DNA from 2 places in the Ramlibacter algicola genome. Region 1 is predicted to be linked to the other one. Evidence: predicted binding sites of a transcription regulator. Region 1 holds the regulator's gene; the other holds the start of a gene.
The links. The regulator NrdR, encoded in region 1, represses ribonucleotide reductase genes. The targets are predictions, from matches to a motif close to CACNANATNTNGTG.
Positions count from the first base shown of each region.

Region 2: the regulator NrdR is predicted to act here: its motif matches at 5,263-5,276, upstream of I8E28_RS03785 (ribonucleoside-diphosphate reductase subunit alpha).

Region 1 covers NZ_JAEDAO010000001.1:2,070,014-2,077,752, reverse strand. Annotated here, with positions in the region: gene I8E28_RS10135 (DUF349 domain-containing protein) at 1-1,853, opposite strand, end outside; gene I8E28_RS10130 (lytic transglycosylase domain-containing protein) at 2,519-3,349, shown strand; gene glyA (serine hydroxymethyltransferase) at 3,522-4,766, shown strand; gene nrdR (transcriptional regulator NrdR) at 4,777-5,226, shown strand; gene I8E28_RS10115 (GspH/FimT family protein) at 5,230-5,790, opposite strand; gene I8E28_RS10110 (PilC/PilY family type IV pilus protein) at 5,924-7,739, opposite strand, start outside.
Region 2 covers NZ_JAEDAO010000001.1:770,280-778,018, reverse strand. Annotated here, with positions in the region: gene ffh (signal recognition particle protein) at 1-120, opposite strand, end outside; gene I8E28_RS03810 (cytochrome C assembly family protein) at 200-991, shown strand; gene I8E28_RS03805 (PP0621 family protein) at 993-1,235, shown strand; gene I8E28_RS03800 (sensor histidine kinase) at 1,238-2,929, shown strand; gene I8E28_RS03795 (sigma 54-interacting transcriptional regulator) at 2,926-4,416, shown strand; gene ampD (1,6-anhydro-N-acetylmuramyl-L-alanine amidase AmpD) at 4,397-4,975, shown strand; gene I8E28_RS03785 (ribonucleoside-diphosphate reductase subunit alpha) at 5,375-7,739, shown strand, end outside.

The DNA of each region.
Region 1 (7,739 bases):
GCGTTGGCGGCTTCCAGCGCCTTCGACGCCTCGAGCACCGCGCGATCACGCTCGCTCAGGGCGGACGCCGCACGTTCACGGTCCTGCGTCTTGCGCTGGAAGGCCTCGTCGATCGGCTTGCGGAACGCGTCCCACAGCTTCTGTTCCTGGCGGCGGTCGAGCGGCACCGATTGCGCTTCGGCCTGCCAGCGCTGCTGCAGCGACTTGACGGCATCGATGCGCAGCTGCGGCGCGCCGCCCAGCAGCTTGGCTTCCTCGATCATCGCGTGGCGGCGCTCGAGGCTGCCCTTCTGCGCGGTCGAGAGCGGGGCCTCGGCGGCCTGGATCGCCTGCTTCCAGCGCGGCTGCAGCTCGGCGAACGCCTTCTCGCTCAGGTGCCCGGCCTCGCGCCAGCGCGCCTCGAACTGATGCACCTGGCGCGCGAACGCCTTCCAGTCCTGCACCGGCACATTGGCATTGGCGGTCGCCCAGGCGGTCACTTCCTCGATCAGCGATTCGCGCGTGGCGCGGTGTTCGGCGGCTTCGGCCTTGACCTTGTCCAGCCACCCCTCGACGACCTTGTGCGCCTCGTTGCACGCGTGGTCGAAGCGCTTCCAGAGCGCGTGGTTCGGCGGGCCACCCTGGTCGACCTGCTTCCACTGCTCGCGCAGGGCGCGCAGCTGCTCCTGCATCTTGCGGCCGCCGTAACGCGGCTTGCGCACGGGCGCCTCGCCTTCGGGCGCGCCTTCGGCCGGCGGCACGGTCTCGAACAGGTCCTCGGCCTTGGTGACCAGTTCCTGGCGCAGCTGGTCGGCGCGCCAGCGCTGCCAGCCTTCCAGCTCACCGGCCGACGCGAGCAACGTGTGCGCCTGGTTGGACAACTTCTCGTCGACCTGCTTGCCGTGGTCCTTGAGCGCGGCGCGCACCGCGGCGGCGGCGCCGGAGCTTGCCTTGCCGTGGCCTTGCGCCAGTTCCTGTTCCAGCTTGGCGATCGCGGCGGCGAGCGCCTCGTTGGCCTTGGCGGCCTGCTCGGGATCGGCCTTCGGCTTCGCCGGTTTCGGCGGGGCTTCCGGCGGCAGGCCGCGGCCGGCGCGCAACTCGTCGGCCCACACGGGCACGGGCGGCAGGGGCGCGGCGGCATCTGCATCGGCCGCAGCGGCCTGGGCGAGCGCGCTCTGGAACGCGTCCCACACCACCTGCAGCTGGGTGCGCGAGGCATCCAGCAGCGGCGGGAACCGCGCGTCGACGCTGGCCCAGTTCGGGTCCTGCACCAGCGCGTCGGCCTGCGTCTGCCACTCGGGCACGTCGGTGCGCAGGGCATCGGCGGCGGCCTGCGCGTCGCGCCACGACTTGGTCGACAGGATCTCGATGCGCTGGGCGAGCAGCACCGCCGCCTCGCGCTGCACCTGGACCCGGTGCTGCAGGTCCTCGATGCCCTTGATGCGGTCGGCGATCTGCGTTCGCAGCGTCGCCAGCGGCTCGCGGCTCAGGGGCGCGCCGGCCTTGGCGGCGTCGCGCTGCCAGGCCATCGCATCGGCGATGTTCACGCGCGGCTGGTCCAGCATCGCCTGCGCCTTCTGCGCCCACTCGGCGGCGATCACCTCCTGGCCCTTGCTGCGCTTGATCTCGTCGAGGCGCTCCCGCACCACCCGGGCGGCACCCTTGTCCCGGCCACTGAGTTCGCGGAACACCTCCTGCATCTGCTCGGGGCTGGGTTGGGACTGGAGCCACTCGCGAAGGCGGGCGGTGCGCTCGCCGGAGGTCGGTGCCGTGAAGGCGCCGCCGGTCAGGGTGTCGAGGGCCTGGGTGTCCGGGGAACGGGTCGGGGCTTGGGTCACTGCGGGTCTGGTCTGCAAAAAAACACGCCCTCGCATGCGCGGGGGCCGGGCGCGTATTCTCGCCGCGATTCGCCGCGCCTTGCCCGGACCCGTCGCCGGCAAAGAAAAGCCCGGCAGCGGCCTGCAGCCAATCTGCCGGGCGGACGGTGGCGCGAAGCCTGCCGTCTGGGGTGTGCCGCAGGAGCTTGATCGTCCTGGCGGCACCGGGAGCAACGATTGCTCCCAGGATGGACCGGGGCGGCGCGAACACCGCGTCCGGTTCGGGGCCCGATCGCTCGGGTGCCGCCATCTTGGGGCGGGCGCTTCGGGCAAGCAAATGCAAGTTTTCAATGGGCTGCGGCGTTGCCATGGCGGGTGGCCCAGCCGTGGGCCGACACTGCTTTGCGGCGGATTCCGACACGCCAGGCCGACCTGGACATGGGAAAAACGCCCATCGACTGGTAACCGCGCGTATAAAGAAGTTAATTGATATTCTTGACTCGTTATTTGGACGGCTCCTAGAATCCGCCCAATCCTGAGCCAGAGGGCTCGGGTGATCCTAGAAACCGCTGCCGATCCCGGCACAACCTCGAAAGCTTCCGCCGGCCCCGCGCCGCGGTGTTTCGAAGGCGACCAATCCCACGTGGGCCGTCGACCGCAAGGCGCTCCTCTCCGGAGCCTCCCAGGCGGACCGGCCCGCGCGCAGAGAAAGGAGCAGTGCGATGACAGCAGGACAGCAAGCAGCCCGGGCGCTGCGGACCTTCGGGTCCGACGTGGCCTCCGGCTTCTTCGAGATCTGCCATAGCGGCCTGGCCCTCGTCGGGGTGGCCGTCATCCTGGCGCTGGCCACGCTGGCCACCCGGCCGGACCTCCGCCAGGCTGGCGAGACCGAATTGATGACCTGGCTGCGTGCCCGCCAGGTGGCCGCGCTCGGCATGGTGCCGGCGCCCGAGGCGGTCGACCGTGCCACGGCCGCGAACCTGAAGGACCTGCCCAAGCAGCAGGCCGCGCTTGCCTATTGGCTGAGCCGGAAGTACCGCGTGGCCCCGGAGCCGGTCGGCGCGCTCGTGGCCGAGGCTTATGACATCAGCCGGCGCACCAAGCTGGACCCGACCCTGATCCTGGCCGTGGTGGCCATCGAGTCCGGGTTCAACCCGTTCGCTCAGAGCCCGGTCGGCGCCCAGGGCCTGATGCAGGTCATGACCGGCGTGCACAGCGACAAGTACGAGAACTTCGGGGGCAAGCTGGCGGCCTTCGACCCGGTCACCAACCTGCGCGTGGGCGTCAAGGTGCTGCAGGAATGCATCCAGCGCGCCGGCTCGCTGCAGGGGGGCCTCAAATACTATGTGGGCGCCGCCCAGCTGCCGGACGACGGCGGCTACGCGGACAAGGTGCTGGCCGAGCACGCCCGGCTGCAACAGGTGGCTGCCGGCCGCTCGGTGCCGACCGCGCCGCCGGCGGTGATCCGTACCGTCGCGCCGGTCCCCGCCCCGTCGGAATCGGCCGAGCGCCGCGACGACCCGGACCGCGTCGCGGCTTGGACCTCGTCCTGAAGCGCTAAACTCCCTCCCGTACGCGACTGGCGATACGCGCGGCGCCCCTCGGGCGGGCCGCGCGGACGTGGAGACCCACGGGGGAGCGTGCCGCCGGCCCGGCCGGCGTCCCGCCGTTCGCCTGGGCAGCCCTCGTTCGACACGGGGGGCAACACCTCCAGGACTGCCGCGCATGTTCCACCGCAACATCCTCATCGAACAGACCGATCCCGAGCTCTGGGCCGCCATCACGGCGGAAAACCGCCGCCAGGAAGAGCACATCGAGCTGATCGCCAGCGAGAACTACGCCTCGCCCGCCGTCATGGCGGCGCAGGGCACCCAGCTGACCAACAAGTACGCCGAGGGCTATCCCGGCAAGCGCTACTACGGCGGCTGCGAGAACGTCGACGTCGCCGAGCAACTGGCGATCGACCGCGTCAAGCAGCTGTTCGGCGCCGACGCCGCCAACGTGCAGCCGCACTCCGGCGCGCAGGCCAACGAGGCCGTGTTCCTGGCCTTCCTCAAGCCGGGCGACACCATCATGGGCATGAGCCTGGCCGAAGGCGGCCACCTCACCCACGGCATGGCGCTGAACATGTCGGGCAAGTGGTTCAACGTCGTCTCGTACGGCCTCGACAAGGACGAAGCCATCGACTACGACGCGATGGAGCGCAAGGCGCGCGAGCACAAGCCCAAGCTGATCATCGCGGGCGCGTCGGCGTACTCGCTGCGCATCGATTTCGAGCGCTTCGCGCGCGTGGCCAGGGAGATCGGCGCGATCTTCATGGTGGACATGGCGCACTACGCCGGCCTGGTGGCCGCGGGCGCCTACCCCAACCCGGTGCCGCATGCCGACGTCGTGACGTCCACCACCCACAAGAGCCTGCGCGGCCCGCGCGGCGGCATCATCCTGATGAAGGCCGAGCACGAGAAGGCGATCAACAGCGCCATCTTCCCCGGCCTGCAAGGGGGGCCGCTGATGCACGTCATCGCGGCCAAGGCCGTCGCCTTCCAGGAAGCGCTGACGCCCGAGTTCAAGGCGTACCAGGAGCAGGTGGTGCGCAACGCGGACGTCGTGGCGCGCACGCTGGTCGAGCGCGGCCTGCGCATCGTCAGCGGCCGCACCGAGAGCCACGTCATGCTGGTCGACCTGCGCGCCAAGGGCATCACCGGCAAGGAAGCCGAGGCGGTGCTGGGCCAGGCGCACATGACCATCAACAAGAACGCGATCCCCAACGATCCCGAGAAGCCGATGGTCACCAGCGGCGTGCGCATCGGCACGCCTGCGATGACCACGCGCGGCTTCAAGGAAGACGAGGCGCGGCAGACGGCGCACCTGATCGCCGACGTTCTGGACAACCCGCGCGACCCGGCCAACATCGCCGCCGTGCGGGAGAAGGTCAACGCCCTCACCCGCCGGTTCCCGGTCTACAAGTGAAGGTCGCGCGATGAAGTGCCCCTTCTGCGGCAACGCCGACACCCAGGTGGTGGAGACGCGCGTGTCCGAGGACGGGGACTTCATCCGCCGCCGGCGCCAGTGCATCGACTGCGAAAAACGCTTCACGACCTACGAGCGGCCGGACGTCACGTTCCCGGCGGTGGTGAAGAAGGACGGCCGCCGCATCGAGTACGAGCGCGCCAAGCTGCTGGCGTCGATGAACCTGGCTCTGCGCAAGCGGCCCGTGAGCACCGAGCAGATCGACGCGGCCGTCGAGCGCATCGAGGAAAAGCTGCTCAACCTGGGCGTGCGCGAGATCCCCAGCGCGCGCATCGGCGAGCTGGTGATGCGCGAACTGAAGAAGCTGGACAAGGTGGCGTACGTGCGCTTCGCCAGCGTCTACCGCAGCTTCGAGGACATCGACGAGTTCAAGACGCTCGTCGACGAAGTGCGCCGCTGACCCTCACGGGCAGCCGTCCAGCACCGACTTCTGCACGCGCGGGCGGCCGTTCGCGTTGATCACGATCAGCCGGCCCGTCACCGGCTCCGCGGACGGGCGGCACACCGTGAGCGTGCCCGCCTGGAAGGCACCGCCGACCTGCCGTGTCGACCCGTCGGGCGCGTACGCGACGTAGCGCGCGAGTGTCCCGTTGCCCAAGGCGTGCAGGTCGCCACCGAGCGCCTGCTGCCGCTGCAGCAGCAGTTCGCCGGCCGCGCGGGTGCCGTTGCCGTTGCTGTCGACGAAGACGATCCAGCCCTGGTCCCAGCGGCCGGCCGTCGTGCACGTCGCGCCGTCGGCCGACTTGCACAGCGTGACGCGCGCCTTGCGCTTGAGCGCCTCGCTGCGCGCGAACAGCAGGTCGGCGAGCAGGTCGTTGCTGGCCGCGCTGGCCGCCATCGAGCCGACGAGCGATCGCAGCGACGGCAGGCCCACGCCCAGCAGCACGGCGGCGACGGCGAGCACCGCGAGCAGTTCGACGAGGGAGAAGCCGCGCTGCGCGGCCGGTACGGGATGGAAGTGCATCCGCGCAGGGTAGGCAGCGCTCCCCGCCGCTCCCACCACCAGCTGCAGGAGGCGCGCCGCACCGGCGCCATCCGGCCGGTGGAGAAAGACGAAGGGCGCCCTCAGGCGCCCTTCGCATCGATGCCGTGCGCGACTACTTCTTGTACCAGTAGGTGCGGCGCAGGTTCTTCGGGATGACCTTGCCCACGTTGCAGTTCTCGAGCGCCGAGTTGCAGGGGTTGTTGTTGGTGCCGCCCAGCTGGCTGCCCGAGATGCCGCAGCCGATGCAGAACTTCTCGTTGTACGTGGTCGTACCGCCGTTGCCGTTGTCCTTGGTCATCTGGACGATGCCCGCCACCGCGCTCGGGGGCATGCCGCCGCCTTGCAGGACGTTGCTCACGAACGTGCCGTCGAAGGGATTGACGCCGTAGGCGCGCGCCTCGCCCAGGTTGGCCGCGCAGGTGGCAGTGGTGTCCACGGGCTTGTTGGTCGCAAAGAACACCGTGCCGTTGACGGCCAGCGGTGCGTTGACCGCCTTCTCGCCGGTCGCCAGCGTGATGTACACGCCGCTGCGGGTGCCGTCCCAGGTGGTGCTGGTGGCGTTGAACAGGTCCGAGAGCTTCAGGGGCGACGCCATCGGAGAACCGAGGGCCGTCCCCGTGTCCCTCACGAGGAAGAAGCGGTCGACCGTGTTGTAGGACGAGCCGGCGGCCGTGTTCTTCAGCGGGTGCTCCCGGTCGCCGGAGGCGAGCGACAGCGCGTCGTAGGACCCCGTGGCGCCCGCTGCCTTGATGGACAGCACCGACGGCGGGAAGAAGAACTTGCGCACCGGCTTGCCGTCGCTGCAGAGGGAGGCCGCGGCGACGCCGTCGTCGCAGCCCAGGGAGGCGACCTTGCTCACGGCCCACGTGGCCGTATCCGCCGTGTTGACGTCGACGCGCCAGACGTTGCCGCCCAGGTCGCCGACGTACAGCTTGTCGACCTTGCCGTTGTTGTCGCGGTCCACGAAGGCGATGTCCGATGGGATCGGCTGGGTCATGCCCGGCACTGCCCGGCAGGTGCCGCTTGCGCCGCAGCTCGGCTGGGCGCGCCACACGAGCGCTCCGGACACCGCGTCCACGATGTAGATGGCGCGGCCCATGGCGGCGGTGCCCGCGGGCTCGGTGTCGTGCGCGGGGTCATAACCGCCGCCGAACACGAGCACCGGGTTGGCGTAGTTCTGCAGGAGCGTCAGGCGCGGGCGCGACCAGGTCTGGCCCAGTTCCTCGAAGCCCGTGCTGTTGGTGTCGATGCGCCACAGGACCTGGGGCGACTGCGGCTGCGTGATGTCGAGCGCGTACAGGAAGCGACCGCCCCGGCGCATGGTGAGGTAGATGTAGGCGGTTTCGATCGAACCGGTCGCGGTCAGCTTCTGGTAAACGCCGGTCGGGCCGTCCACGAAGTAGTTCTTGGGCAGCGCCGTCTTGAGGACCGTGGACGGGAACTGCAGTTCCGGCGAGTTCGTGCGCAGGCGGTTCAGGTACGGGTAGTGCTCCGGCAGCACCAGGCCCCACAGCTCGCCGCCGGGGTCCACCGAACCGATCCTGCCGGCCTGGTTCCCGTTGATGGCGCGGAACACGCCGTCGTTGGCGCCGTAGAACGCCACGATGCCGCGGCTGTCGCCGTAGTTGATCACGAGCGGGCGCGAATGCAGCACGTCGCCGTGGATGGATTCGCGCACCTTGATGCCGTTGCCCGGGCCCTTCTCGTCGCCCTGGTTGTCCAGGCCGCGCACCCACTTGATCACGGTGTCGCGGTCGGGCGAGGACGTGGCGCTGTACGCCTGCATGTTGGCGCCGGTGGCCGGGGTGGTCGGGTTCAGCGGGATCGGCCCGTAGGTCAGCGTGGTGCAGCCCGGGTTCACAGTGCAGGTGACCGCGTAGGACCCGGCGTATTCCGATTCGTCGGTGTAGCCGGTGCCGTTCAGCGGC
Region 2 (7,739 bases), 1.3 Mb from region 1:
CTCGAGCAGCGCCATGCGCACCTCGCGCAGCATGTCCTGCACGTTGGCGTCGGTGATGCGCGCCTGGCCGCGCATTTCCTTGACCAGGCGGGAGAGTTTGTCGGAGAGGGCGGAGGCCATGGGAGGGGGTCGCAAGGACGGGCGTCGGCATGCCCGTCACGGAAGAGCGGATGCAGTGCAGGCACTACACTGCGGATCCATGATTCTAGCCAGTGGGTCCACCGTCGGCGCGGTCCTGTCGCTGGCCGCGGCCGGCGCGTACGGGCTGCTCGCGGCCGGCGCCCATCGGCTGGGCCAGCGCGATGCGCGCTGGGTGCTGCTGCTGGCCTGGTTGCTGCACGCGCTGGCGCTGGGCTGGGCCCTGCTGGGCGACGCGCCGCGCTTCGGGTTCGCGCCCGCCCTGTCGATCACCGCGTGGCTCGTGCTCACCGTGTATGCGATCGAGCGGGAGATGTTCCCGCAGTTGCCGGCGCGCTGGGCGCTGTCCGGCCTCGGCGCGCTGACGGTCCTGCTCGCGTGGACGTACCCGGGCACGCCGCTGCACGTCTCCGCTTCACCGCTGCTGCCTTTGCACCTGGCGCTCGGTGTCGCGTCGTACGGGCTGTTCGCCGCCGCGGCGGTCCACGCCTGGCTCATGCGCCGCGCGGAGCACGCGATCCGGCTCGGTGCCGACCCGCGCACCGGCATTCCGCTGCTGACGCTCGAGCGCCTGACCTTCCGTTTCGCGTCCGCCGGCTTCGTCGTCCTGTCGGCCACGCTGCTGGCCGGCATCGTCTTCCGCGAATCGCTGGGCGCCTGGCGCTGGGACCACAAGACGGTGTTCTCGGTGCTCGCCTGGGCCGCGTTCGCGGTCCTGCTGCTCGGCCGCGCGCGCTTCGGCTGGCGCGGCCGCCGCGCGGTGCAGGTCCTCTACACCGGCTCGTTGTTCCTGTTGCTCGCCTACGTCGGATCGCGCTTCGTGCTCGAAGTGCTGCTGCACCGCCCCGCCTGACATGAAGTTCCTGTTGCTCGTCCTGGTCCTCGTGGTCGCCTACGCCGTCTGGCGAAGTTCGCGCGAGCGCGAGCGCGCGGAGCACGCGCCCGCGCCACCCAAGGCGCCGCGCCAGCCCGCGCTGCCGCAGGACATGGTCAGCTGCCCGGTGTGCGGCCTGCACCTGCCGCGCGACGAGGCGCTGGCCGGCGCCAGCGGCCGCCTGTACTGCGGCCCCGACCACCGCCGGATCGGCGGCAATTGACGGTGGCCCGCGCGCTGCAAGCCCCCGGCGCGCCGCTCACGGCGGGCGAGGAGTCCGCGTTCACCCGCCTGTGGTTCGGCTTCGCGACCGCCCGCGTCGTCATCGGCCTCGTGCTGGTCGGCCTGCTGGTGGGGCTGCGGGCCATGAACGGCCCGTGGACGATCTCCACCTGGGTGCTGGGCATGTGCGTCACGTACGCGCTGGCCGCCATCGCCGCGCGGCTGCTGCTGCGCCCGGTTGAGCCGGGACGCACGTTCGACCCGCAATGGGTGTCCAGCATCGGCATCGACATCGTCGTGTTCTCCGCGCTGCAGCTGCTGCAGGCCGGCAACATGTATTTCGCGCCGCTGTTCGCGGTCCCCGTGCTGATGGCGGCGGTGCTCGGCTCCACGCTGCTTGCGCTGGGAACGGCCGCGGCGGCGGCACTGCTGCTGCTGGCGGACGCCTGGGTGCTCTCGCTGCAGACGCCGTCCGAACTCGCGCAGCGGTTCCTGCAGGCCGGCCTGACGGGGATCGGGTTCTTCGTGCTCGCCTTCCTCGCCCACCAGCTCGCGCTGCGGCTGTCGCGGGAGGAAGAGGCCGCGCGCGCCGGGCGCAAGGCCGCGCACATGCAGGCGCAGGTCAACCAGCTGGTCATGGACACGCTGGGCGACGGCGTGCTGGTGGTCGACGCCAGCGCGCAAGTGCACGCGGCCAACCCGGCGGCGCAGGAGTTGCTTGGGCCGGGGCTGTTCGCGCCCGGCGGCGGCCTGGCATGGCTGCTGGCCGAACCGGGCTGGAAGCCGCTGGTGGACCTGGCGCGCCGCACGTTCGAGACCCGCGCGACGCAGGGCGCCGACGTCGCGATCGACCTGGGTGGCGGCGTCGTGCGGCAGGTGCAGGCCCGCACGCGGCTGTCCGGCATCGACGGCGACGCGCTGTGCGTGATGTTCCTGCAGGACCTGCGCCAGCTCGAGGCGCGGCTGCGCACCGAGCGGCTGGCCGCGATGGGCCGCATGTCCACGGCGGTCGCGCACGAGATCCGCAATCCGCTGGCTGCGATCACGCAGGCCAACGAGCTGCTGGAAGAGGACCTCCGCGAGCCCGGCCACCGCCAGCTCAGTGCCCTCGTGCGGCAGAACGCGCAGCGGCTCGGCCGCATCGTCGAGGAGATCCTGGACGTCGCGCGCGTGCCGCACCAGGCGAACGGCGCCGCCTCGCCCGCGCTCGACCTGGACGCCGAGGTGTGGTCCACCGCGGACGACTGGATCCGGCAGCACCGCTGCGACGACCGGGTGCAGCTCGTGTTCGAGGCCCGCGGCGCGGCCGCCGTCTTCGAGGCCGACCACCTGCGGCGCGTGCTCGTGAACCTGCTGGACAACGCGCTGCGCTACGCGTCGGAGCAGCCCGGCGCTATCCAGGTCGTCACCGAAGGCGGCGAGTGCCCGACGCTGACGGTGTGGAGCGACGGCGACGCGCTGGACCCCACGGTGGAACGGCACCTGTTCGAACCGTTCTTCTCCTCCCAGAGCCGCTCCAGCGGCCTGGGCCTGTACATCTGCCGCGAACTGTGCGAGCGGCACGGTGCCAGCATCGGCTACCGGCGCGGGCCGGCGCCTTCCAGCGGCGGCGGCAACGGCAATGCGTTCTTCGTGGCGTTTCGCACGCCACCGCGCCTTGCCCCCGCGGCCCCCTTTGCCACAATCGGCGCGTGAGCCAGCCCTCCGCCCCTTCCGCGCCGCAGGTGCTCGTCGTCGACGACGAGCCCGACCTGCGCACCCTGTACGAACTGACCTTGTTGCGCGAGGGCTACCGCGTCGACGCCGCCGCGACGCTGGAGGACGGCTGGCAGCAACTGCAGGACCGGCCGTTCGACGTCGTGATCACCGACATGCGCCTGCCGGACGGCATGGGCCTGGAACTGCTGCAGCGCATGCAGGCGCAGCAGCGGCCCGAGCGCTGCATCGTGATGACCGCGTACGGCTCGGCGGAGAACGCGGTCGAGGCGCTGAAGGCCGGCGCCTTCGACTACCTCACCAAGCCGGTCGACCTGCGCCAGTTCCGCAACGTGGTCGCTTCGGCGATCCTGGAGCGCAACAACGGCACGCCCCGCGCGCCGCGCCCCAATGGCGCCGCCATGAAGGAGCGGCCCTCGGGTGCCGCGCAATCGGCGCTCGACCGGATGGTGGGCCAGTCCGCGCCTATGCTGCAGGTCAAGGACCGCATTTCGAAGGTCGCGCGCAGCATGGCGCCGGTGCTGGTGCGCGGCGAATCGGGCACCGGCAAGGAACTGGCGGCGCGCGCGCTGCATGCGTGCAGCCACCGCGGCGAGGGCCCCTTCGTGACGGTGAACTGCGGCGCCATCCCCGAATCGCTGCTGGAAGCCGAGTTCTTCGGCGCCCGCAAGGGGTCGTACACCGGCGCCACCGCCGATCGCGAAGGGTATTTCCAGGCCGCCCAGGGCGGCACGCTGTTCCTCGACGAGATCGGCGACCTGCCGCTGCCGATGCAATCGAAGCTGCTGCGCGCCATCCAGGAGCGGCAGGTGCGCGCCATCGGCTCGACGCAGGAAGACGCGGTCGACGTGCGCATCGTCAGCGCCACGCACCGCGACCTGGCCGCCGACGTCGCGTCGGGCCGCTTCCGCCAGGACCTCTATTACCGGCTCAACGTGATCGAGCTCGTGATGCCGCCGCTACGCGAGCGCCGCGAGGACCTGCCGGCGCTGTGCGAAGCGCTGCTGGGACGCATCGCGCAGGACTCGGGCATGCCGGTGCCGGTGCTGTCTCCGGCCGTGCTGGACGAACTGGCGCAGCAGCCGCTGCCGGGCAACGTGCGCGAACTGGAGAACCTGCTGCACCGCGCCGCCGCGCTGTCCGACGGCCAGGTGCTGCAGATCGACGCCGCGCTGTCGGCCAGCCCGGAATCGCCGGTTCCTCCTTCCGCGGCACCCGCCGCGACGGCAGCCCCCATCGCGCCGGCGCCAGCGCCGGCGGCGGGCGACATGCCGTCCGACCTGCAGGCCTACCTGGACCAGCAGGAGCGCGAGATCCTCGTGCGCGCGCTGCAGGAGACCGGCTTCAACCGTACCGCCGCCGCGCAGCGCCTGGGCCTGAGCCTGCGGCAGATCCGCTACCGCATCGCGCGCCTGGGCATCGCCGCGCCCGGCGGCGAGGAAGCCAATGACAACGGCGCCGCCTGACGACGCGCTCTGGTCCGGCGGCTGGTACCGCTTCGCGCGCCGGCTCGACTCGCCGAACTTCGGTCCCCGTCCGGCGGACGCCGTCGTCGACCTCGTGCTGCTGCATTCGATCAGCCTGCCGCCCGGGCAGTACGGCGGCGACGAGGTGCAGCGCCTGTTCACCAACACGCTGGACTGGGGCGCGCACCCCTACTTCCGCACCATCGAGGGCATGCAGGTGTCGTCGCATTTCTACGTGCGCCGCGGCGGCGAGCTGTGGCAGTTCGTCAGCTGCGACGACCGCGCCTGGCACGCAGGCGCATCGCATTGGCGCGGGCGCGACAACTGCAACGACTTTTCCGTCGGCATCGAGCTCGAGGGCCTCGAGGGCGGCGCGTTCGAGGACGCGCAATACGAAGCCGTGACGGATTTGTGCGCGGCGCTGGCGCAGCGCTACGCGATCCGCCACGTCGCGGGCCACGAACACGTGGCGCCGGGGCGCAAGCAGGACCCCGGCGCGGGCTTCGACTGGCCGCGCCTGCGTGCAAGCCTCGCCTGGGACACCTCGGTTTTTCCCTAATCGCACGGCCGTTGTTGCCCGAGCGCGACCACTACATCTAGTGGCTTGTGGCCGGCTCCGACGCTAGCTATAGTGGGCTGCACACGAACGAGGAGTAATGCATGGCTGCACGTGCGAAGGTCCATCCGACGAACGACACGATCGAAGGCGCACCGCGCCCGCACGCCACGCAGCTCAACCACGCGCAGCACTGAGCACGCGTGACCGAATGCGTGTCGCATGCGCCACGCGCGGCCATCCACCCACCGGATGTCCACACCTTGTGCACCGTCAGCCCACCGGTTGACCACTACATCTAGTGCTTGCACCGATCGCGGACGCTACCTATAGTGGTTCGACGACGGGAAGCCAGTACACTTCCGCCCTCCCGAGAGACAACACCCCGCAAGAAGGACCTCCATGCAAACTGCCCAGAGCATCACCAGCACGACCGCCGCCACGATGGCCGCCCCGTCCGCCGCGACGGGCTCCGTGCAGGGCACGCAGCTGCCGCTGACCCAGTACCAGATCATTCGCCGCAACGGCTCGGTGGTGCCGTTCGCGCCGGACAAGATCGCGATCGCGATGATGAAGGCGTTCCTGGCCGTGCACGGCACGCAGGGCGCCGCGTCGGCCAGCGTGCGCGAGACCGTCGAGGCCCTCACGCAGTCCGTCGTGCGCGCGCTGGTGCGTTCGCGCCCGGGCGGCGGCACGTTCCACATCGAGGACGTGCAGGACGCCGTCGAACTCGGCCTGATGCGCAGCGGCCAGCACGACGTCGCCCGCGCCTACGTGCTGTACCGCGAGCGCCGCTCGCAGGAGCGCGCCAAGCAGGGCACGCCCGCCGTGGTCGAAGCCCCCGTGCTGCACGTCACCGACGGCGGCCAGCGCATCCCGATGGACATGGGCCAGTTGCAGGGGCTGATCGAGAACGCCTGCGCCGGCCTGTCGGCCGACGTCAAGCCGGACCCGATCGTCGCCGAGACGATGCGCAACCTGTACGACGGCGTGCCGATCGACGAGGTCTACAAGGCCTCCATCCTGGCCGCGCGCACGCTGATCGAGAAGGACCCCGACTACACCTACGCCACCGCGCGCCTGCTGCTGCACACGATCTTCAAGGAAGTGCTCGGCCAGGACGTCTCGCCCGCCGCCGCGGCCCAGGCCTACGCCGACTACTTCCCCGGCTTCATCAAGAAGGGCGTCGACGCCGAGCTGCTCAACCCCGACCTGCTGCAGTTCGACCTGCGCCGCCTGGGCGCCGCGCTCAAGCCCGAGCGCGACCTGAAGTTCGACTACCTCGGCCTGCAGACGCTGTACGACCGCTACTTCCTGCACGTGCGCAAGACCCGCATCGAGCTGCCGCAGGCGTTCTTCATGCGCGTGGCCATGGGCCTGTCGCTCAACGAGATCGACCGCGAGGCGCGCGCCATCGAGTTCTACGAGGTGCTGTCCTCGTTCGACTTCATGTCGTCCACGCCGACGCTGTTCAACAGCGGCACGCTGCGCAGCCAGCTGTCCTCGTGCTACCTGACGACCGTGCCGGACGACCTGGACGGCATCTACGAGTCGATCAAGGAAAACGCGCTGCTGTCCAAATTCGCCGGCGGCCTGGGCAACGACTGGACCCGCGTGCGCGCGCTGGGCTCGCACATCAAGGGCACCAATGGGGAATCGCAGGGCGTCGTGCCGTTCCTGAAGGTCGTCAACGACACCGCCGTGGCGGTCAACCAGGGCGGCAAGCGCAAGGGCGCGGTCTGCACGTACCTGGAGTCCTGGCACCTGGACATCGAGGAATTCCTCGAGCTGCGCAAGAACACCGGCGACGACCGCCGCCGCACGCACGACATGAACACGGCCAACTGGATCCCGGACCTGTTCATGCGCCGCGTGATGGAAAAGGGCGAGTGGACCCTGTTCTCCCCCTCCAACGTGCCCGACCTGCACGACAAGTTCGGTGCCGAGTTCGAGAAGGCCTACGTCGCCTACGAGGAGAAGGCCAGGCGCGGCGAGATCAAGCCGAGCAAGACCGTGGCGGCCACCGACATGTGGCGCAAGATGCTCTCGATGCTGTTCGAGACCGGCCATCCCTGGATCACGTTCAAGGACGCCTGCAACGTGCGCTCGCCGCAGCAGCACGTCGGCGTGGTGCACTCGTCCAACCTGTGCACCGAGATCACGCTGAACACCAGCGACACCGAGACCGCGGTCTGCAACCTCGGCTCGGTCAACATGGTGCAGCACCTGAAGGACGGCGCCATCGACCACGACAAGCTCAAGCGCACGGTGCAGGTCGCCATGCGCATGCTGGACAACGTGATCGACATCAACTACTACGCGGTCAAGAAGGCGCGTGATTCCAACCTGCGCCACCGCCCGGTCGGCCTGGGGATCATGGGCTTCCAGGACGCGCTGTACGAACTGCGCATCCCGTACGCGTCGCAGGACGCCGTGGACTTCGCCGACAAGTCGATGGAAGCGGTCTGCTACCACGCCTACTGGGCATCGACCGAGCTGGCCCGGGAACGCGGCCGCTATTCCAGCTACAGGGGCTCGCTGTGGGACAAGGGCATCCTGCCGCCCGACACGCTGGACCTGCTGGCAGGCGCCCGCGGCGGCTACGTCGAGGTGGACCGCTCGGCCACGCTGGACTGGGACGCGCTGCGCAAGAAGATCGCGGCCGACGGCATGCGCAACAGCAACTGCATCGCCATCGCGCCGACGGCCACCATCTCCAACATCATCGGCGTCGACGCGTCCATCGAGCCGTGCTTCGGCAACCTGT